DNA from 3 places in the Bradyrhizobium sp. BRP19 genome. Region 2 is predicted to be linked to each of the others. Evidence: predicted binding sites of a transcription regulator. Region 2 holds the regulator's gene; each other region holds the start of a gene.
What was found. Region 2 encodes PhoB, which activates phosphate uptake and scavenging genes when phosphate is short. Its sites were predicted from a motif close to TGTCATNNANCTGTCAT; they were not measured.

Region 1 (6,955 bases), on a different contig from region 2:
CGCATCGCTGCGATCGCGTCATCCGCCTGCGCTCCGGGCGCATCGACACGCAGTCTGCGCCCGCATGAGCGCCGTGGCCGAATCGTTCGCGAAACCCAACGCCGTCGCGCTGTCGCTGCGCTACGCCTTGCGCGAATTGCGCGGCGGCCTGCGCGGCTTCTATGTCTTCATCGCCTGCATCGCACTCGGCGTGATGGCGATCGCCGGCGTCGGCTCGGTGTCGGCGAGCCTGAGCGACGGTCTGGCGCGCGAAGGCCGCACGCTGCTCGGAGGCGACGTCTCCTTCGTGCTGTTCCAGCGCGAGGCCAAGCCGGAAGAGGTCGCGTTCCTGCGTTCGCGCGGCACGCTGTCGGCGGCTGCGACCTTGCGCGGCATGGCGCGTTCGGCTGACGGCAAGCTGGCGCTGGTCGAGATGAAGGCGGTCGATAACACCTATCCGATGCTGGGACAGCTGACGCTGGCACCAAAGCTGCCGATGGCCGATCTGCTCGCCGAGCGTGACGGCGCGTTCGGTGCCGCCGCCGATCCGACGCTGCTGGCGCGGCTTTCGCTCAAGACCGGCGACCGCGTCACGATCGGGTCCGCAACGTTCCAGATCCGCTCCACCGTCGAGGCCGAGCCGGACAAGCTCGCCGGCGGCATCGGCTTCGGGCCGCGCTTTCTGATCAGCGAGGCGGCCTTGCGCGCCACCGGCCTGATCCAGCCCGGCAGCCTGGTGCGCTGGATCTACCGGGTCAAGCTGCCGGAGGCCGCGAACAACGAGCGCGCCACCGAAGCCTTCATCGCGGATGCGCGCAGCGCCGCGCCGCAGGCCGGCTGGGAGATCCGCAGCCGCTCCAACGCCTCGCCGCAGCTCGAGCGCAACATCAACCGCTTCACGCAGTTCCTGACGCTGGTCGGCCTTGCCGCGCTGCTGGTCGGCGGCGTCGGCGTCGCCAATGCCGTCAAGAGTCACATCGACCGCAAGCTCGAGGTGATCGCTGCCTTCAAGGCCGTCGGGGCCACCGGCCTGGACGTGTTCGGCATCTACCTGGCGCAAGTGGTCCTGCTGGCCGCGATCGGGTCCGTAATCGGCCTGGCGCTCGGCGCCGCGATGCCCTTTGCGATCGTTGGCCTGTTCGGCAAGCTGTTGCCGCTGCCGGTGGTGCCGGCCGTGCACACCGACGAGCTCGCGCTGTCCTTCCTCTACGGCCTCCTCACCGCGCTGGCCTTCGGCCTGTGGCCGCTCGCGCGCGTGCACGACGTGCCGGTGGCCGCGCTGTTCCGCGACACCATCAGCTCCGAATGGCACCGGCCGCGCGCGAGCTATCTCGTGTTCATGGCCGTCGTGATCGCACTCCTCATCGTGGTCGTGATCGGCCTGTCGTTCGACAGGCGCATCGCCGCGGTGTTCGTGGCTTCCTCGGTGGTCGTGTTCGCCTTGCTGCGCGGCATCGCCGCCCTGCTGATGACGATCGCACGACGGCTGCCACGGACGCGACTGCCGATGCTGCGGCTTGCGATCGCCAACATCCACCGGCCGGGCGCGCTGACGCCGTCCGTCGTGCTGTCGCTGGGACTCGGGCTCGCCGTGCTCGTCACCATCACCCAGATCGACGGCAATCTGCGCCGGCAGTTCCTGGCAGCGCTCCCCGACCAGGCGCCATCGTTCTTCTTCATCGACATTCCGAGCGCGCAGGCCGAGCAGTTCGATGGCTATCTGCGCCAGATCGCCCCCGGCGCCAGGATCGAGGACGTGCCGATGCTGCGCGGACGCATCGTTGCCGCGCGCGGGGTGCGCGCCGAGGAGCTCAAGCCGACCACGGATTCCGAATGGGTGCTGCAGAGCGACCGCGGCCTGACCTACACCGCCGAGCTGCCGAAGGGCTCCAAGGTGGTCGAGGGCGAATGGTGGCGCACCGATTATTCCGGCCCGCCGCTGGTCTCGTTGGAGAAGAAGATCGCCGACGGGCTCGGCCTCAAGCTCGGCGATGAGGTCGTGGTCAACGTGCTCGGCCGCGACATTCCGGCGAAGATCAGCAATCTGCGCACGATCGACTGGCAGGGTCTCGGCATCAATTTCGTCCTTGTGTTCTCGCCCAACGCCTTCAAGGGCGCGCCGCACACCCATATCGCGACACTGACGGAAGCAGGCGGAAAGGCGGGCGACGGCAAGATCATCAAGGAGGTCGCCGACGCCTACCCGATGGTGACGAGCGTGCGCGTGCGCGAGGTGATGGAGACGGTCGGCTCTGTGGTGACCAATCTGGCCCTGGCGATCCGCGGCGCCAGCGCCGTGACGCTGATCTCGGCGATCCTGGTGCTGGGCGGGGCGCTCGCCGCCGGCCACCGCCACCGCGTCTATGATGCGGTGATCCTCAAGACCCTGGGTGCGACGCGGCTGCGGCTGCTCGGCGCCTATGCCCTCGAATACCTCCTGATCGGCCTTGCCACCGCGGTGTTCGGGGTGATCGCGGGCAGCATCGCGGCCTGGCTGATCGTGACGCGGCTGATGACGCTGAGCTTCGTCTGGCAGGCCGGCAGCGCCGCCGGCGTGGTCGCCGCCGCGCTGGTCGTGACCGTCGGGCTCGGGCTTGCCGGCACGCTGCTGGCATTGAACAAAAAGCCGGCGACGGTGTTGCGAAATTTGTGACAAAATGTAGCGGCGGATCGAGCTGCCCGGAATCGGCCCGGTTTCCGCGATTAACCACGCTACCCCGTCAGCTTCGCGTCAGGATTGACGCCGAGGGCGACATTCAGCCGCGCGTGGAAGGTTGCGGCGAATGTGTTAGTTTCCCACATATCGGATGGGTTCGGAGTCCCGATTGTGAGCCAAAATTCAGTCGGCTGGCAGCGGTCTCCGAGATAGAATTTGACGAACCGGCGGCATGGCGACCCTCGTGCCGGACCGGACCAACCAACGGGAATTCGACCATGTCGGACCTAGACCGTAACTACGCTTCTCCTTTCGGCAGGGCCGCCGGGCGTGTTGACGCCGCGACGGTCGATGCCGGCCTGCGCGCCTATATGCTGCGCATCTACAACTACATGAGCATTGGCCTGGCCATCACCGGCCTTGCCGCGCTCGGCGTCTACATGGCCGCCGTGACCGACGTTCCGACGGCGGACGCCGTCCGCGTCGGCAAGGTGTTCCTGACGCCGTTCGGCTACGCCATGTTCGTCAGCCCCCTGAAGTGGCTGTTCATCCTGGCGCCGCTCGCGATGGTGTTCGTGATCTCGGCGGGCATCAATCGTCTGGCGCCCTCGACCGCCCAGATCCTGTTCTGGGTGTTCGCGGCGCTGATGGGCATCTCGCTGTCGTCGATCTTCCTGGTGTTCACGCACACCTCGATCGTGCGGGTGTTCTTCATCACCGCGGCGACCTTCGGTGCGCTGAGCCTCTACGGCTACACCACCAAGCGTGACCTGACCGGCATGGGCTCATTCCTGTTCATGGGCCTGATCGGCATCGTTCTCGCCAGCCTGGTGAACCTGTTCCTGGCCAGCTCGATGCTGCAGTTCATCGTGTCGGTGGTCGGCGTGCTGGTGTTCTCGGGCCTGACTGCTTGGGATACCCAGCGGCTGAAGAACGACTACATCTACGGCTATGCCTCGGCCGGCGGTGACGTCGCAGAGCGTTCGGCCATCACCGGCGCACTGTCGCTGTACCTGAACTTCATCAACCTGTTCACGCTGCTGCTGCAGCTCCTCGGCCAGCGCGAGTAAGCTCTGAGACGAGAGAACGGACACGAACCCCGGCCGGAAAGGCCGGGGTTTTTGTTTTGAGGGTACGGCCTCTCCCCGTCATTGCGAGGAGCTCGCGACAAAATTGCGCAGCAATTTTGCGCCGATGCGACGACGCAATCCAGAGCCCCTCCGCAGATGCATTTCTGGATTGCTTCGCTGCGCTCGCAATGACGGGTGTGGAGGCAGCGCAGCCTCTTCCGGCCCCTCAGGGAACGCTCTATCCTTCCCCCATGTCCGCACCCGATATCAGGCCCACCACCGAGGCCGACCTCCCCGCCGTCACCGCCATCTACCAGCAGGCCGTCCGCGAGGGCACGGCGACGTTCGAGCTGGAGCCGCCCGACCTCTCGGAAATGACGCGCCGCTATCGCGCGCTGATCGACGGCGGCTATCCCTATTTCGTCGCCATGCTGGACGGCCGCGTGGCCGGCTATGCCTATGCCGGCGCCTACCGGCCGCGGCCCGCCTATCGCTTCACGGTGGAGAACTCGATCTATCTCGATCCGTCCTTCCACCGCCGCGGCGTCGGCTCAATGCTGCTGGAACGGCTGATCGTCGAATGCGAAGCGCGCGGCTTTCGCCAGATGATCGCTGTCATCGGCGATTCCGCCAATGCCGGGTCGATCGGCGTGCACACAAGGTGCGGCTTCAAGATGATCGGCACGCATCCCAGTGTCGGGCTGAAATTCGGCCGCTGGCTGGACACCGTGATGATGCAGCGCGACCTCGGCGAGGGCGCAAGCACGGTGCCGGGGAAGTAGTTCATCCGTCATTCCGGGGCGATGCGCAGCATCGAACCCGGAATCCATTGGACGGCAGGGGCGGTGGAGGGATGGATTCTCGGGTGCGCAATTGCGCACCATAGCTCGCGACTTCGTCGCGCCCCGGAATGACGATCGATGGTTCGTCTACACCACCGCCAATTTGCGATCGATCACCAGCAGCACCCGCTCGAGCTCGTGGCCGCGACGCAGGATCAGGCCGGTCGCCGAGATCACGCTGTACATGCCCTGCTTGCGCGCCAGGCGCGGGTCCTTCTCGATGCGATAGATCGGCACTTCCGAGGCGCGGCGATAGACCGAGAACACGGCGCGGTCCTTCAGGAAGTCGATGGCATAGTCGCGCCATTCGCCGTCGGCGACCATGCGGCCGTAGAGATTGAGAATCCGGTGCAGCTCGAGCCGGTTGAACGTCACCCGGTTCGGCTGCGCATGCGCCGCGGCAGGACGCGCCGCCGCGCGCTGCTCGCTCGGATCGGCATCCTCCGACGTCAGACTCATGGGAAGCGCCTCCTCATCGCACGGCTACCCGCGTCCGCCAAGATCGTCCCGGAACCGCGTTCGTGACAATTGCATGATTGCGCCAACCGTTCCGCATCGCAAGGGGCTCGACCCATCGAATCGGCGTCGCATCAGGACACACGCAAGGGTGGAACTCCGTCGCGGCAAACCGTCACGGGATCGTTAGCAGGAATCATAGTATCGCCGCTTTTCCGCCAACCGCCTGCCGCCCTGCACTGCGAAAAGGGTGACGTGCGTTGACCCGGTCCTTTCGGTTCCGGATTCCTCAGCCCCCAGCCCCCCGGGGTCGAACAGGATCGGGTCTGTACGCACGACAAGGAGGGCCAACGCAAGTTGGTCCTTTTTTGTTTGTGCCGAGATGTTTCCGGTCTGCCGTCATTCCGGGGCGCGCGAAGCGCGAGCCCGGAATCCATTTACCATCACACAAGCTGAGAAATGGATTCCGGGTTCGCGCCAAGAGCCGCGCCCCGGAATGACGAGCATCAATTGCTGAGACGTTCTGCCTGCTTCAATGCAGCGACGTGTAGGCCGCACCCAGCATCGGGCCCGGCCTCTCGCGGCTGCCGTCCTGGACGTAGACCACCGCGCCGTCGACGCCGTCGCGCGTGAGGTTCTCGATCGGCACCGTCCAGCTCTCCGGACGGCCGGTCCAGTCGCCGACCTTGAGCAGGCTGCGCACCACGTTGTGATAGGTGACCTGCTGCCCCTTGTTCTCGCCGCGGGTGATCGCGATCGGCACCGACTTCGCGATCGAGCAGATCCAGACCTCTCCGCGCGAGACCGTGGGCTCCTTGCTTGCGGCTACCGACACGTTGATCTGCTTGCCCGAGAGCGACATCGTCACCGGCACGCTCATCACGCCAGTGCCCTTGTCGGTCTTGCCGATCGCGTTCTCGATGCCGGTGCGATCGCTGCCGATGACATGGGTGGAGCCGTTGACCACGACCTGCGGCGTGTAGACCTCGCGGTCGCCGCGCATGCGCGAATAGGCACGCTGCCGTGCAGAGAAGCGCGAATCCGCCAGTGTGTCCTTCCAGCCGAGATAGTCCCAATAATCGATCGGCATGCTCAGCGCGATGACGGAGGGGTCCTTGGAGAGATCGCCGATGATCTGGTCGGCGGGCGGGCAGGAGGAGCAGCCCTGCGAGGTGAACAATTCGACGACGGCGCGGGGTTCAGCCTCGGCAGGACGAATGACGGCGATGATCGCACATATGCCGAGAGCTCCCGACCAGAGGGCGCCGGACCAACGTGGAATCAGATGGGAAGCCGTCATTGTCGTCATGTCGAACGCCGCACACCGTTGCTCTCAGAGGGAAATCTTATCGCCGGATGGTCACCGTAGTCTTACGGGGCGCGGTACATTCATCCATCCGGGCCACCGTCCAAAGGGAGGTTTTCCGCCGGGCGGGCCCATCTGAAGCGTACCGCAAACGCGCGAAGGCGGCCTTTGATAGGCCGCCTTCGTTAAGGCTTCTACTCACTTCGCAGTGAGCCATCATTCACAAATCCGCGTTTACGCCGCGAGCTTGCGCAGCACGTAGTGCAGGATGCCGCCGTTGCGGTAGTAGTCGAGCTCGTCCAGCGTATCGATGCGGCAGAGCAGCGAAACGCGCTGCAGCGAACCGTCGCCGGAGACGATCTCCGCGGTCAGCTTCTGGCGCGGCTTGAGGTCGCCGACGAGGCCGCGGATGGTCACCTTCTCGTCGCCCTTCAGCCCAAGCGACTGCCAGGAGGTGCCTTCCTCGAAGGTCAGCGGCAGCACGCCCATGCCGACCAGGTTGGAGCGGTGGATGCGCTCGAAGCTCTGGCAGATCACGGCGCGCACGCCGAGCAGGCGCGTGCCCTTGGCGGCCCAGTCGCGCGAGGAGCCGTTGCCATACTCGGCACCGGCGAACACCACCAGCGGCACCTTCTCTTCCTGGTAC
Region 2 (6,955 bases):
CGGTGCCGGCGCGACGTTCCCGTTCCCGATCTATTCGAAGTGGGCTGACGCCTACAAAAAGGAGACCGGCAACGGTCTGAACTACCAGTCGATCGGCTCGGGTGGCGGCATCAAGCAGATCCAGGCCAAGACCGTGACCTTCGGCGCCACCGACGCGCCGCTCAAGGCCGAGCAGCTCGAGAAGGACGGCCTCGTCCAGTGGCCGATGGTGATGGGTGCCATCGTCCCCGTCGTCAACATCGAGGGCGTGAAGCCGGGCGAGCTGGTGTTCGACGGCGAGACCCTGGCCAACATCTATCTCGGCAAGATCACCAAGTGGGACGATGCCGCGATCAAGAAGCTCAATCCCAACGCGAAGCTGCCGTCAGAAGCCATCACCGTGGTCCGTCGTTCGGACGGCTCGGGCACCACCTTCAACTTCACCAACTATCTCTCCAAGGCCAGCGCGGACTGGAAGAGCAAGGTCGGCGAGGGCACCGCGGTCGAGTGGCCGGTCGGCGTCGGCGCCAAGGGCAACGAGGGTGTGTCGGGCAACATCAGCCAGACCAAGAACTCGATCGGCTATGTCGAATACGCCTATGCCAAGCAGAACAAGCTCACCCACACCGGTCTCGTCAACAAGGCCGGCAAGCCGGTGCAGCCGACCGTCGAGGCCTTCCAGGCGGCCGCCTCCAACGCCGATTGGTCCAAGGCTCCCGGCTATTACGTCATCCTGACCGAGCAGCCCGGCGAGAAGTCCTGGCCGATCACGGCGGCGACCTTCATCCTGATGCACAAGTCCGCCACCGACAAGGCGGCCGCGCAGGAAGCGATCAAGTTCTTCCGCTGGGCCTTCAAGAACGGCGGCAAGATGGCCGAGGAGCTCGACTACATTCCGATGCCGGACAGCGTCGTCCAGCAGATCGAGAAGACCTGGGCTGCCGAGATCAAGAGCTAAGGCGCTATATGTGTCCCGGACACGGTTCCGGGACGCTGCAAGATCTCCGCTCCGGATCGGCCTCCTGCCGCATCCGGAGCGCGCCACCAACAACAAGCGTACATAAAACGGGTATAGGGGATCGGCGTGGCTGAGATGGCTGTTGAGAGCAATGTGATTGATGCTGCCGGTCCATATGATCGCGCCAAGGCCTTGAGCGCGTTCAAGCTCGGCGACGTCACCTTCTACTGGATCACGCGGTTGTCCGCGATCTCGGTGCTGCTGATCCTCGGCGGCATCATCATCTCGCTGATCGTCGGCGCCTTACCGGCGATCCAGGAGTTCGGCATCTCCTTCCTGTGGACGCAGCGCTGGGCGCCCTCGGCCGATCCGCCGGTGCTCGGCGCGCTCGGGCCGATCTACGGCACGCTCGTCACCTCCTTCATCGCGATGCTGATCGCCATTCCCGTCGGTCTCGGCATTGCGATCTTCCTCACCGAGCTCTGCCCGCAATGGCTGCGCCGCCCGATCGGCATGGCGGTCGAGCTGCTCGCCGGCATCCCCTCGATCATCTACGGCATGTGGGGCTTCTTCGTGCTCGGCCCGTTCCTGGCCAACACCTTCCAGCCTTTCATGATCAGGGTGTTCGACGGCGTCCCCGTGCTGGGCGCGATCTTCGCAGGGCCCCCGTCCTATCTCAGCCTGTTCAACGCCGCGCTGATCCTCGCCATCATGGTGCTGCCCTTCATCACCTCGATTTCGGTCGACGTGTTCAAGACGGTGCCGCCGGTGCTGAAGGAAGCCGCCTACGGCGTCGGCTGCACCACCTGGGAGGTCGTCCGCAGCGTGGTGATCCCCTACACCCGCGTCGGCATCATCGGCGGCGTCATGCTGGCGCTGGGCCGGGCGCTCGGCGAGACCATGGCGGTGACCTTCATCATCGGCAACTCGTTCCGGATCTCCTCGTCGATCTTCGCGCCGGGCACGACGATTTCGGCGGCGATCGCCTCCGAATTTGCCGAGAGCGACGGCCTGCACCAGTCCGGCCTGATCCTGCTCGGCCTCCTGCTGTTCGTGCTGACGTTCTTCGTGCTCGCTGCCGCCCGTTTGATGCTGCTGCGCCTCGAAACCAAGGCCGGGAAGTGAAGCCATGAACCCGATCTATTCGCGCCGCCGCCGCTGGGACATCGTCATTCGCGGCCTCTGCATCGCAGCCGCCGCCTTCGGCGTCACCTGGCTCGCGCTGATCCTGGTCACGCTGCTCTACAACGGCTTGGCCGGGCTCAACCTCCAGGTCTTCACAGCTGACACGCCGCCGCCCGGATCGACCGAGGGCGGCCTGCGCAACGCCATCGTCGGCTCGTTGATCATGACCGTGATCGGCGTCGGCATCGGCGCGCCGCTCGGCCTGTTCGCCGGCACCTATCTCGCCGAGTACGGCCGCAACGACAAGCTGACCTCGGTGATCCGCTTCATCAACGACATTCTCCTGTCGGCACCCTCGATCATCATCGGCCTCTTCATCTATGGCGCGGTGGTGGTGCCGATGCGCGGCTTCTCGGCGATTGCGGGCGCGCTGGCGCTTGCCGTCATCGTGATCCCGGTCGTCGTGCGCACCACCGAAGACATGCTACTGCTGGTGCCGAATCCGTTGCGCGAAGCTGCCAGCGCGCTCGGCCTGCCGCGCTCGCTGGTGATCAAGCGCATCGCCTATCGTGCCGCGCGCTCCGGCCTCATCACCGGCGTGCTGCTGGCGACCGCCCGCGTCGCCGGCGAGACCGCGCCGCTGTTGTTCACGGCACTGTCGAACCAGTTCTTCAGCCTCGGCCTGAACAAGACGATGGCGAACCTGCCTGTCACCATCAACAACTTCGTGCAGAGCCCCTACGAGTATTGGAAGCAACTCGCCTGGAGCGGTGCGCTGTTGATCACCCTGACCGTGCTTGCCCTTAACATTGGCGCGCGCATCCTTGGCGCCGAGAGGACTGCAAAATGAGTGAAATGTCTGTTTCCGTCAGCGCACCGTCCGTTCATCCCGGCTCGCAGCCCCTGCCCGAGGCGCCCGCCAAGGTCACGGCGCGCAACCTCAACTTCTACTACGGCGACCACCACGCGCTGAAGAACATCAACCTGGCGCTCGGCACCAACCGCGTCACGGCGTTCATCGGCCCGTCCGGCTGCGGCAAGTCCACCCTGCTGCGCATCTTCAACCGGATGTACGACCTCTATCCGGGCCAGCGCGCCGACGGTCAGCTGTTACTCGACCATACCAACATCCTCGACCCCAAGCTCGACCTCAACCTGCTCCGCGCCCGGGTCGGCATGGTGTTCCAGAAGCCGACGCCGTTCCCGATGACGATCTACGAGAACATCGCCTTCGGCATTCGTCTCTATGAGAAGATCTCCAAGTCCGAGATGGACGACCGCGTCGAGAAGGCGCTGCGCGGTGGCGCGCTGTGGAACGAGGTCAAGGACAAGCTCAATGCCTCCGGCCTGTCGCTCTCCGGCGGCCAGCAGCAGCGCCTCTGCATCGCCCGCACCGTCGCGGTGCGGCCCGAGGTGATCCTGTTTGACGAGCCCTGCTCGGCGCTCGACCCGATCTCGACCGCCAAGGTCGAGGAGCTGATCCAGGAATTGTCCGAGAACTACACGATCGCGATCGTCACCCACAACATGCAGCAGGCGGCGCGCGTTTCCGACAAGACCGCCTTCATGTATCTCGGCGAGTTGATCGAGTTCGACGACACCAGCAAGATCTTCACGTCGCCGAGCGATCGGCGCACGCAGGATTACATCACCGGCCGGTTCGGCTGAGGAGACGGAACATGGGTTCTGAACATACCGTAAAGGCTTTCGACAGCGACCTTCAGGAGCTCACCCGCCTGGTCGCCGAGATGGGCGGCATCGCCGAGCGCATGATCGTCGATTCCGTCGACGCGCTGATCCGCCGCGACGTCGCGCTCGGCCAGCGCGTCGTCGCCACCGACGTCGAGCTCGACGCGCTGCAGAAGCGCATCGAGGAGCGCGCCGTGCTCACCATCGCCCGCCGCCAGCCGATGGCCGTCGACCTGCGCGAGATCGTCGGCGCGATGCGCGTTGCGACCGATCTCGAGCGCATCGGCGATCTCGCCAAGAACATGGGCAAGCGCGTCGCGGCGCTGGAGACGGATTTCCATCCGCTCAAGCTGTTCCGCGGCCTGGAGCACATGACCGACCTCGTGCAGCAGCAGGTCAAGTCGGTGCTGGACGCCTATGCCGCGCACGACCTGCCGGCGGCGATGGCGGTGTGGAAGGGCGACGAAGAAGTCGACGCCATCTGCACCTCGCTGTTCCGCGAGCTCCTCACCTACATGATGGAGGATCCGCGCAACATCTCGTTCTGCATCCACCTGATGTTCTGTGCCAAGAACATCGAGCGGATCGGCGACCACGCCACCAACATCGCCGAGACCGTGTTCTACATGATCGAGGGCCAGGCGATCACCGACAAGCGGCCGAAGGGCGACATGACGACCTTCGCCACGACGGTGCCGAACACCTGACGACTTAAGGAGCTACGACCACATGGGCGCACGCATTATGGTGGTTGAGGACGAGGAAGCTCTCACCGAGCTTCTTCGCTACAACCTCGAAGGCGACGGCTATGACGTCGAGACGGTGATGCGCGGCGATGACGCCGACACCCGCCTCAAGGAGCACATTCCCGATCTGATCGTGCTCGACTGGATGCTGCCGGGCCTGTCGGGCATCGAGCTGTGCCGGCGGCTTCGGACCCGGCCCGAGACCAAACAGCTGCCGATCATCATGCTCACCGCGCGCGGGGAGGAGAGCGAGCGGGTGCGCGGGCTTGCCACCGGCGCGGATGATTACATCGTCAAGCCGTTCTCGGTGCCGGAGCTGCTCGCGCGCGTGAAGGGCTTGCTCAGGCGCGCGAGCCCCGAGCGCCTCGCCACCGTGCTCGCCTATGGCGATATCGAGCTCGACCGCGACAAGCGCCGCGTGGCGCGCTCGGGCCGGCCGATCGATCTCGGTCCGACCGAATATCGCCTGCTGGAGTTCTTCCTGGAGCATCCCGGCCGCGTGTTCTCGCGCGAGCAGCTGCTCGACAGCGTCTGGGGCCGCGACATCTACATCGACGAGCGCACCGTCGACGTCCATATCGGCCGCCTGCGCAAGCTGCTCAACCTTGGCCGCGAGCAGGACCCGATCCGCACCGTCCGCGGCGCCGGCTACGCGCTGGACGATCGCTTCGCGAAGGCTGAGCAGACGTAAGATCGGGCGAGTTGTTGGTTCTCGGCCGCGGCAACAATCTCGGTCGTGATCCCGGGGCGCGCGCAGCGCGAGCCCGGGATCTCAGCGCGAGCGCGCGCGCTCGTCGCGATCAGCCACAGGACGTGGTTTGGCGAAGACTCGGAGTGACCATCTCGCGCAACGATTGCGTTATGGATCCCCGCCTTCGCGGGGATGACACCGGAGTGATTGGGAGCCGTCATCGTGTGACGGCTGCAGCCTTGGCGATCAAGCTTGGCGATCAAAGCTTGGCGATCAGGAAATTCCGCAACCTCACCGCGTGCCCGGTTTCGGTGCTGCGCGACGGCGATCCGCTGCAGGCTGATAGGCCACGCGCGAATGCTGGGCACAATAGGGCAGGCCGGAGAGCGCCTTGCCGCCGCAGAAGAAGAAATCCGGGCTCGAGGGATCGCCGACCGGCCAGTGGCAGGTCGCCTCGTTCAATTCCAGCAGCGACAGCCGCTGGCTCATCGGCACCACGTTGTCGTAGGTAACCGGCTCGGCTTCCAACTCGACCTCGAAGGCCTGCGCCAGCGCGGTGTTGCCGCGCGCGACGGGGCGGGTCACCCGCATCATATGCTGCGCGGGCCGTGCCTTGCGCGGCCGCGGCGCTGCCGATGAAGGGCTCTTGGCGCGGCCGGACAGGCCGAGCCGGTGCACCTTGCCGATCACGGCATTGCGGGTCACATTGCCGAGCTCCGCCGCGATCTGGCTGGCCGAAAGTCCGGCCTCCCAGAGCTTCTTCAGCTGCTCGACGCGATCATCGGACCAGGTCAAAACCGTCATTGCACCCTTTCCCTCGCTGCGCGCCTGCCATCCTGGGGCCTTCGCAGCGAATGCTTTAGCCTTGAAAAACCCGTGCCGTCAGAATCCCTTAAGGCTCGCCGGGCGCGCTCAAGACGCCCGAACGTTTACGCCGGTACATGAGGACTTCTGGGATCAGAACTGCTGCACGAGATGTCGTATCTGACAGTCCAAACGCTACAATATGGCGTGACTCCCGCGCAAGAGTCCGCCGACTCGCTTCCACATGTTCCGTGGTGAAAAACCCGCAAAATCGGCACCGCAAGACTACGGAATCAGCGTTTCGCGAGGCTTTCCGGGCGGCATTGACACCCGTCTTGCCAGGCATAAGATAGTGCCACGTGCCGCCCTTAAAAGGCGGCACGTTTCGTTTTCCGGGGCCGGTCGATGGTGCGTCGCGCAATGCATGCCTCACACCGTCCGCAACATTCAAGTGACGTCATGACTAACAGCGCAGCGCCGCATTTGCTCCCCGTTTTCGCCAGGGCCGACCTCGGTTTCGAGCGCGGCGAAGGCTGCTGGCTGATCGCGACCAACGGCGATCGCTATCTCGATTTCACCTCGGGTGTTGCGGTGAATGCGCTCGGCCATGTCCATCCCGCGCTGGTCAAGGCATTGCAGGAGCAGGCGACCAAGCTCTGGCACATGTCGAATCTGTTCCAGAGCCCTGACGGCGAGAAGCTCGCAAGCCGCCTCTGCAATGAGAGCTTTGCGGACTTCGTGTTCTTCTGCAATTCCGGCGCCGAGGCGCTGGAAGGCGTGATCAAGCTGGTGCGCCACCATCACTTCTCCAAGGGGCATCCGGAGCGTTACCGCATGATCACCTTCGAGGGTGCCTTCCATGGCCGCACGCTGGCGACGCTCGCCGCCACCGGCTCTGCGAAATATCTCGAGGGCTTCGGTCCGCCGATGGACGGCTTCGATCAGGTGCCGCACGGCGACCTC
Region 3 (6,955 bases), on a different contig from region 2:
GGATCTGCCGGGACAGCGGCGGCTGCGTCATGTTGAGCCGCACGGCGGCGCGGCCGAAGTGCAATTCCTCCGCCACCGTGACGAAACAGCGGAGCTGGTTGAGGTCGAACATCGATACATGCCTTAGATGAATAAGGCGTTTCCCCGGCACTTCTAGCATCGATCACCCCCAAAACAAAGACGGCGGCCTTGTGGGCCGCCGTTGAGTTGCCTGGTCAAGCTCCCATGGGAGCCCTCAGGAGGAACAGGCTGACGCGAGACCGCCTCACGTCCGCTGCGGACGCCACTGCGCTCATCACGCGCCACTCTTAGGCCTCGGCCGTTTGCCCGACACGAGTCCTAGAGGTGCGCGCGGCGAAGTGTCCAAGTTCAAGGCAGTATCGATCGATGCTGTTTTTGGATCGATGGAACGGCGAAGTGGGGGATGATCGGTGTTGGGAAACCCTATCAAACCACCGCTGTCATTCCCCGCGAAGGCGGGGAATCCAGTACGCAGCGGCGTCTCGATTCAATCACTGCTGTCACGGAGTACTGGATCGCCCGGTCAAGCCGGGCGATGACGGTGAGTGTGTGGAGACAGCGCAGCTATTGCTGCGCGCTGGGCAGCAGCTGCGGCAGCAGTCCGCGCGTCACGTTCGGCGGCACGGCGTCGAGACCGAGCACGGCGCTCGCCGCCGGCAGCGCCGCATCGGCCATCGCGGCATGGCCCTCGGCGCTCGGATGCACCGCGCCGCCATAGACGGCGGAGAGCACGCCCCAGGTCGCATCGTGGATGTCGGTCGGCTGGCTCGCCGCCGGCAGGCCCTGCGGATAGGTCATCGCGGCGAAATAGCTGTCATTGGCGTCGCGGACCCAGCGCGCGCGGGGCAGGTAGGCGCGGTACTCCGAGGCGCCGCGGCCGCACAGCATCGGCTGGCTCGCCGCGCTGACGATGTCGGGATCGAAGCTCTGGCCGTTCGCGGCAAAGCAGCTGCGGTCGAATTCGGGATCGTTGCCGGAACGGGCGCAGAAGCCGTGCTCGGCGAACGCGGCCTGGTGCGCATCGACGAAGGTCATGCGGTCGGCTTCGGGATCGCGGCACAGCGCACCGCGGGTGCAGGTGGCGAGCCCCTTCAGCTGCGGCAGGAATTCGCTGTCGACGAAGGCGGAGACGCGGGAAAGGCGCTGCGGATCGGCATTGAAGGACGGGTGGATGTCAAAGCCGGCCCGGCCGCCGCGGCAGGGCGCGCCGCCGTCGGCGAGCGCAGGGTTGGCATAGGAGACATAGACCACGTGCGAGAGGTCGCCGCCGACCAGCGGCTTCAGCGCCTCGCGCAGCTTGACGAAATTCTGCGGCAGCTCGCGCTGGAGCGCATCGCGGGAATCGTCGACGCTCGCCAACACGCCGGAGCGGCGGAACAGCGCGCGCTCGGTCGCGGTTTCGACGATGACGTCGGCGACGAGGCCGGAGAAATAGACGTCGTTGGCACCGACCGAGAGCAGCACGAGATCGAGCGTGCGATCGGGCTGGCGCTTCTTCGCCGCGGTGACGGCTTCCCGCAGCTCGGCGACCTGCGCGTTCACGCTGGTGTTGCAGACGCCGGTCTTGCCGGGCGGGCATTCGCGGGCGCGCTGCGAGCCGAGCAGCCCGTCGCCGATGCTCGCGCCGGTGCAGGCGAGCGGCAGGAAGGTCACGGCGATGTGGGTGTAGCGCACCGCGAGCGCCAGCGCGGTGCGCGCCTGATAGCTGTAGAGCGATCGATGGCACGGCGCATTGAACCAGAGCGCGCTGTAGCGCTGCCAGTTGGCGAGCGTATCCGGCGCCTCGCAGGCGCGGCCGCCCTTGAAGCCGTGGCGGCTCGGCCGGTAGTACTGCGCGCCGGCGGTGCCGAGATAGGAGCGGAAGCAGAAGCCTTCGTCCGACAGCGCCAGCGGCCGGTCCGGATTGCCTTCGCCGGAGGCGATGCTGTCGCCGAGACCTGCGATGAAGATGTCGCGGACCTGGATCTCGGTCTGGATCCGCTGGGTCGGATCGGAGCCGGCCGAGACATCGACGGTCGCAACCGTCGGCTTGCCGTAGCGGACGCGCAAATTGATCGGCTCGGCGCAGTCGAAGGTCGAGCTCTGCGGGCCATCGCCGTCATCGAATGACCAGGCGCAGGTGGCGCCGACCGGCACCGCGCCGGTCAGGCGCACCGTCACGGGATGGTCGATCGGCGTGATGTAGTTCTCTTTGACATTGTCGCGGGTGCAGGGCTGGTTGACCCGGCCCTGCAGGTCGATGCAGAGCCGGTTGACCATGTTGCGGGCCCAGCCGCGGCCCTCGCTCTGGAGCTCCAGGGACTGTTCGGCGGCCAGAATGCTGCGGTTGCGCGCGTTCTCGACATGGAGCAGGAAGTCGCGCTCCTCGCGGAATAGCCGGAAGCGGTTACGCACCTCCCAGCTGATCTGCATGCTGCCGGCGTCCTGCGCGGCGGCGCGCTCGGGCAAAGCGAGAAGGCCGGCAAGCAGCACGGCGCCTGCCGAGAGGGTGCGAAGGAATACGGAAATCATGGCCCGCGTTTTCAACGGCAAAGTTGAGGCGGAAATAAGAGAGGATTGCGCGCCTGCCCGCAACTTTTGCCTGATGATTCCGAGGGGCCTTGATTGCCGGCGGCGGCTTGATTGCCGGCGGCGCCTTGGGCGGCTCAGCGCTTGCCGGCCTGCCGCAGCAGCCGTTCGCGCTCCATCGGCGTCACCTCCTTGGGCAGGTTGGCCTGCGCGCAGGCTTCCGCCAGCCGCCGCCGCTCCTGCCACGGCGCGACCACATTCGTCCAAAGCTCGCGCGTGCCCATGATGGAGATGGCAAGGCCGAACGGGATCACGAAATAGAGAATACGGAACACCAGCAGCGTGGCCAGAAGCTCCTCGCGGCCGAACTGGGGCAGCGCCACGAGCATGGCGGCATCGAACACGCCGATCGAGCCCGGCGCGTGGCTGGCAAAGCCGATCAGGGTCGCCAGGATGAACACGACCGCGAGCGACATGAAGTCGATCGGCGGGTTGGCCGGCATCAAGAGGTACATTGCCGTGGCGCAGAAGCCGAGATCGACGACGCCGATCAGGATCTGCACCAAAGTCAGCGGCGCCGAGGGCAGCACCACCTTCCAGCCCTTCTGGCCGAGCTCACGGCGCTTCTCGCCCATGCAGAGCCAGACCAGATACGCGCCGATCGATGCGAGACCGCCGACGGCGATCAACCGGTTGAGCGAGGAGGGCAGCTGATCCATCGAGGAGGCCGCGTCCGGATGGATGGCCATGCCGATCGAGAGCACGAAGATGTTACCGAGCCAGAAGGTCAGGCCGGACAGGAAGCAGATCTTCGCGACGTCGATCGCGTTCAGTCCGTAGTCCGAATAGATCCGGAAACGGATCGCGCCGCCGGTGAAGACCGTGGCGCCGATGTTGTGCCCGATCGAATAGGACGTGAAGCTGGACAGCGCCGCGATGCGATAGGGCACGTGCTTCTTGCCGATCGTTCGCAGCGCAAAATAGTCGTAGAAGGTCAGCGTACAGAACGCGAAGAAGACGCAGATCGCCGCCAGCCCGATGTTGCCGCGGGGAATCTCCGTCAACGCGGTCAGGATGACCCCGGTATCGATGCCCTTGAGCGTCCGCACCAGCGTCGTGATCGCAAACGCGATGATGAAGATGCTCGCGGCGACGCCGAGCCGTCGCCAGCCGATCCATCTATTGAAGCCGCGTTTCAACGCGGGCAGCAGTCCGTGCATTCATCCTCCCGGCGGGGGGCAAGACCGACCGGGCCAGACATTGGCCGGTCGGGTGCGATCACGGCCAAAAGGCAGGCATCGATCGCTAGGCATGATCCAGCTCATTTAAGGCAAAATCAGCGGCTTGTGCAGCCCTTGACAACAATAGGTTCTGCGTTCGGCGGGCAACTTTGTCATACGCGGTTCATATCGGCGGCGCGTTAAGCATATGAGTCGCGAAACCAGGCTCCATCCGCGCGCTCACCGTGCCGATACGATCTCAGATCCGGCGCCGTCCGCATTGTTCCAACGCAGAGCCGTATCGGCGTTTTTGGAACGTCGATGCCGCGTGGTCGTTAGCCTCCATCAGCAATCGAACATGGCGGAATACGCGGCTTTTTCGTGCAAGCCGGCGCCTCCGTGTTCCCAAGACCCGAGAGGATCGGAACGATGGGACTGTTCACAAAAGACATCAAGACCATGAACGACCTGTTCGTACATCAGCTCCAGGACATCTATTACGCCGAGCAGCAGCTCACCAAGGCGCTGCCGAAGATGGCGACCAAGGCCACTGATCCGCAGCTGAAACAGGGCTTTTTGACGCACCTCGAGGAAACCAAGCAGCACGTTGCGCGGCTCGAGGAGGTCTTCAAGATGCACGGCGTCCCCGTGAAGGCGGTCGACTGCCCGGCGATCGATGGCATCATCGAGGAAGCCGACGAGACCGCCGGCGAAGTCGCCGACAAGGCGGTGCTCGACGCGGCCCTGATCAATGCGGCGCAGGCCGCGGAGCATTACGAGATCGTCCGCTACGGCAGCCTGATCGCCTGGGCCAAGCAGCTCGGCCGCAACGATTGTGCGGCGGTGCTCGCCAAGACGCTCGAGGAGGAGAAGGCGACCGACCAGAAGCTGACGACACTCGCCGAGAGCAAGGTGAATCTGCGCGCGGCGAGCTGAGTAGAGGAAACTACGAGCGCCGCGCGACGGTCCGCGCGGCGCTTGTGCTTGTTCGCTTCCCGCTGCCGTGGTGCTGCTTCGGTGCGCCGTCGCGAGGATCAGCAATGTGAGCGAACTCGCTCATCTTCCATTCACCACTTCCGGAGCAGGTTTGTAGCCGGTTACCGATCGTCCACCACTGTCGGCTCAAGTGCGGGTCGATAGGGGCCGGCAATGTATCAAGTTCTCTACTGTCTCACCGACGAGCATGACTGGCGACTGGTGGCCCTTGGGGGCGCGGTGTGCCTGCTCGCCAGCGCCGCGGCGATCAGCCTGTTTCAGCGCGCACGCGCGACGCACGGAGCCGGGCGCCTGGCCTGGATCGCCCTGGATGCGGCCGTGAGCGGATGCGGCATCTGGGCGACGCATTTCATCGCGATGCTGGCCTACGGCCCGGGAAGCGCCGGCGCCTACAACATCCCGGTGACAATTCTGTCGCTGATGCTTGCGATCTCCTTGACCTTCGTGGGCCTCAGCATCGCCGTGGCGTCCTCGCGCCCGGTGTGGATCGTCGTCGGCGGCGCCATCGTCGGCCTTGGTGTCGCGGCGATGCATTACACCGGCATGGCGGCGCTGGAGATGCCGGCACGGCTGGATTGGATCGGGAGCACGGTTGCCGCCTCGGTGCTGTTCGGCGTCGTCTTCGCAGCGCTCGCGCTGTTCGTCGCCGCGCGAGGTGACGGCATTCGGCATGCGCTGAGCGCGACTGCTCTGTTGACGCTCGCGATCGTTGCCCATCATTTCACCGCGATGGGCGCGGTGCTGTTGACGCCGGACCCGACGATCGCGATCAGCGGGCTCTCGGTCCCGCCGGCCTCGCTGTCGTTCCTGACTGCCAGCGCCGCCGTCGCGATCATCGCGATTGCGCTCGTGGCCGCGCTGCTCGACCGCCGCGCCGAGGGCGAACTGGGCCGCCAGCAGATCGTGCTCGACAGCGCGCTGGAGAACATGTCGCAGGGGCTGTGCATGTTCGACGCCGACGGCAAGATCATCCTGTTCAACGAGCGCTATGCCGCGATGCTCCGTCGAACCGACGTGCCGCTCACCGGCCGATTGCTGGTCGACGTGCTCAGGGAAGAGCAGGCCAAGGGCCAGTGGCAGGGCGATGCGGATGAATTCTTCGCCCGCCTCGTCGCCGATGCGCGCGAGGGCCGCACCACGACCGACGTCGTCAACCGGTTCGGCCGCTCCATCCGGGTCGTCAACCAGCCGATGCAGGGCGGCGGCTGGGTCGCGACCTTCGAGGACATCACCGAATGGCTGGAGGCGCAGGCCAAGATCTCGCACATGGCGCGCCATGATGCGCTGACCAGCCTGCCGAACCGGGTGCTGTTCCACGAACAGCTCGAGCAGGGGCTGCGCCAGACCAAGTCGGGCGACCAGCTCGCGGTGCTTTGCCTCGATCTCGATCACTTCAAGGACATCAACGACTCGCTCGGCCATCCCATCGGCGATGCGCTGCTCAAGGAGGTCGGCCGCAGGCTCGAGGCCACCGTCGGCGAACAGGACACCGTGGCGCGGCTCGGCGGCGACGAGTTCGCGGTGGTCCAGATCGGACGCTCCGAGGAGATCGCCGCGCGATCGCTTGCCGGACGCCTCGTCGAGGTGATCTCGGCGCCTTACCAGATCGACGACCATCAGATCGTGATCGGCGTCTCGATCGGCATCTCGCTGTCGCCGCAGGACGGCAGCCATCCGGACGAGCTGCTCAAGAACGCGGACCTTGCGCTCTACCGCGCCAAGGCGGATGGCCGCGGCACCTACCGCTTCTTCGACACCGGCATGGATGCGCGTGCGCAGGCGCGGCGCCTTCTGGAAATGGATCTGCGCGCGGCGCTGCAACGCGACGAGTTTGAAGTCTATTACCAGCCGATCCGCGAGGTCGCCAGTGGTCGCGTCGTCGCCTTCGAGGCGCTGCTGCGCTGGAACCATCCGCAGCGCGGACTGATCGCGCCCATCAGCTTCATCCCGCTGGCCGAGGAGACCGGGCTCATCGTTCAGCTCGGCGAGTTCGTGCTGCGCTCCGCCTGTGCCGACGCGGCCACCTGGCCCGACGATGTCGATGTCGCCGTCAATTTGTCGCCTGTGCAGTTCAAGAGCCCGAACCTAATCGCGGGTGTGACCGAGGCGTTGGCCGCCTCGGGACTTGGTGCGCGCCGCCTCGAGCTCGAGATCACCGAATCCGTTCTGCTCCAGAACAGCGAGGCGACGCTGACGACCTTGCACGAGCT

Region 1: I6F36_RS33955 (DUF2794 domain-containing protein) is a predicted target of PhoB. The motif match lies at 5,069-5,085, and genes of this name have one in related genera.
Region 3: I6F36_RS34885 (YbhN family protein) is a predicted target of PhoB. The motif match lies at 3,921-3,937, and genes of this name have one in related genera.

What each region holds. Positions count from the first base shown of each region.
Region 1 is NZ_JADYVZ010000021.1:12,145-19,099, reverse strand. Features, by position in the region: gene I6F36_RS33975 (ABC transporter ATP-binding protein) at 1-68, shown strand, start outside; gene I6F36_RS33970 (ABC transporter permease) at 65-2,632, shown strand; gene I6F36_RS33965 (Bax inhibitor-1/YccA family protein) at 2,914-3,705, shown strand; gene I6F36_RS33960 (GNAT family N-acetyltransferase) at 3,957-4,487, shown strand; gene I6F36_RS33955 (DUF2794 domain-containing protein) at 4,635-5,006, opposite strand; gene I6F36_RS33950 (thioredoxin family protein) at 5,536-6,312, opposite strand; gene acnA (aconitate hydratase AcnA) at 6,544-6,955, opposite strand, start outside.
Region 2 is NZ_JADYVZ010000005.1:188,631-195,585, reverse strand. Features, by position in the region: gene pstS (phosphate ABC transporter substrate-binding protein PstS) at 1-937, shown strand, start outside; gene pstC (phosphate ABC transporter permease subunit PstC) at 1,073-2,062, shown strand; gene pstA (phosphate ABC transporter permease PstA) at 2,067-2,912, shown strand; gene pstB (phosphate ABC transporter ATP-binding protein PstB) at 2,909-3,730, shown strand; gene phoU (phosphate signaling complex protein PhoU) at 3,742-4,458, shown strand; gene phoB (phosphate regulon transcriptional regulator PhoB) at 4,481-5,188, shown strand; gene I6F36_RS18405 (GcrA family cell cycle regulator) at 5,480-5,992, opposite strand; gene I6F36_RS18400 (aspartate aminotransferase family protein) at 6,452-6,955, shown strand, end outside.
Region 3 is NZ_JADYVZ010000023.1:50,764-57,718, forward strand. Features, by position in the region: gene I6F36_RS34875 (LysR substrate-binding domain-containing protein) at 1-112, opposite strand, end outside; gene I6F36_RS34880 (hypothetical protein) at 586-2,532, opposite strand; gene I6F36_RS34885 (YbhN family protein) at 2,667-3,749, opposite strand; gene I6F36_RS34890 (ferritin-like domain-containing protein) at 4,179-4,685, shown strand; gene I6F36_RS34895 (EAL domain-containing protein) at 4,899-6,955, shown strand, end outside.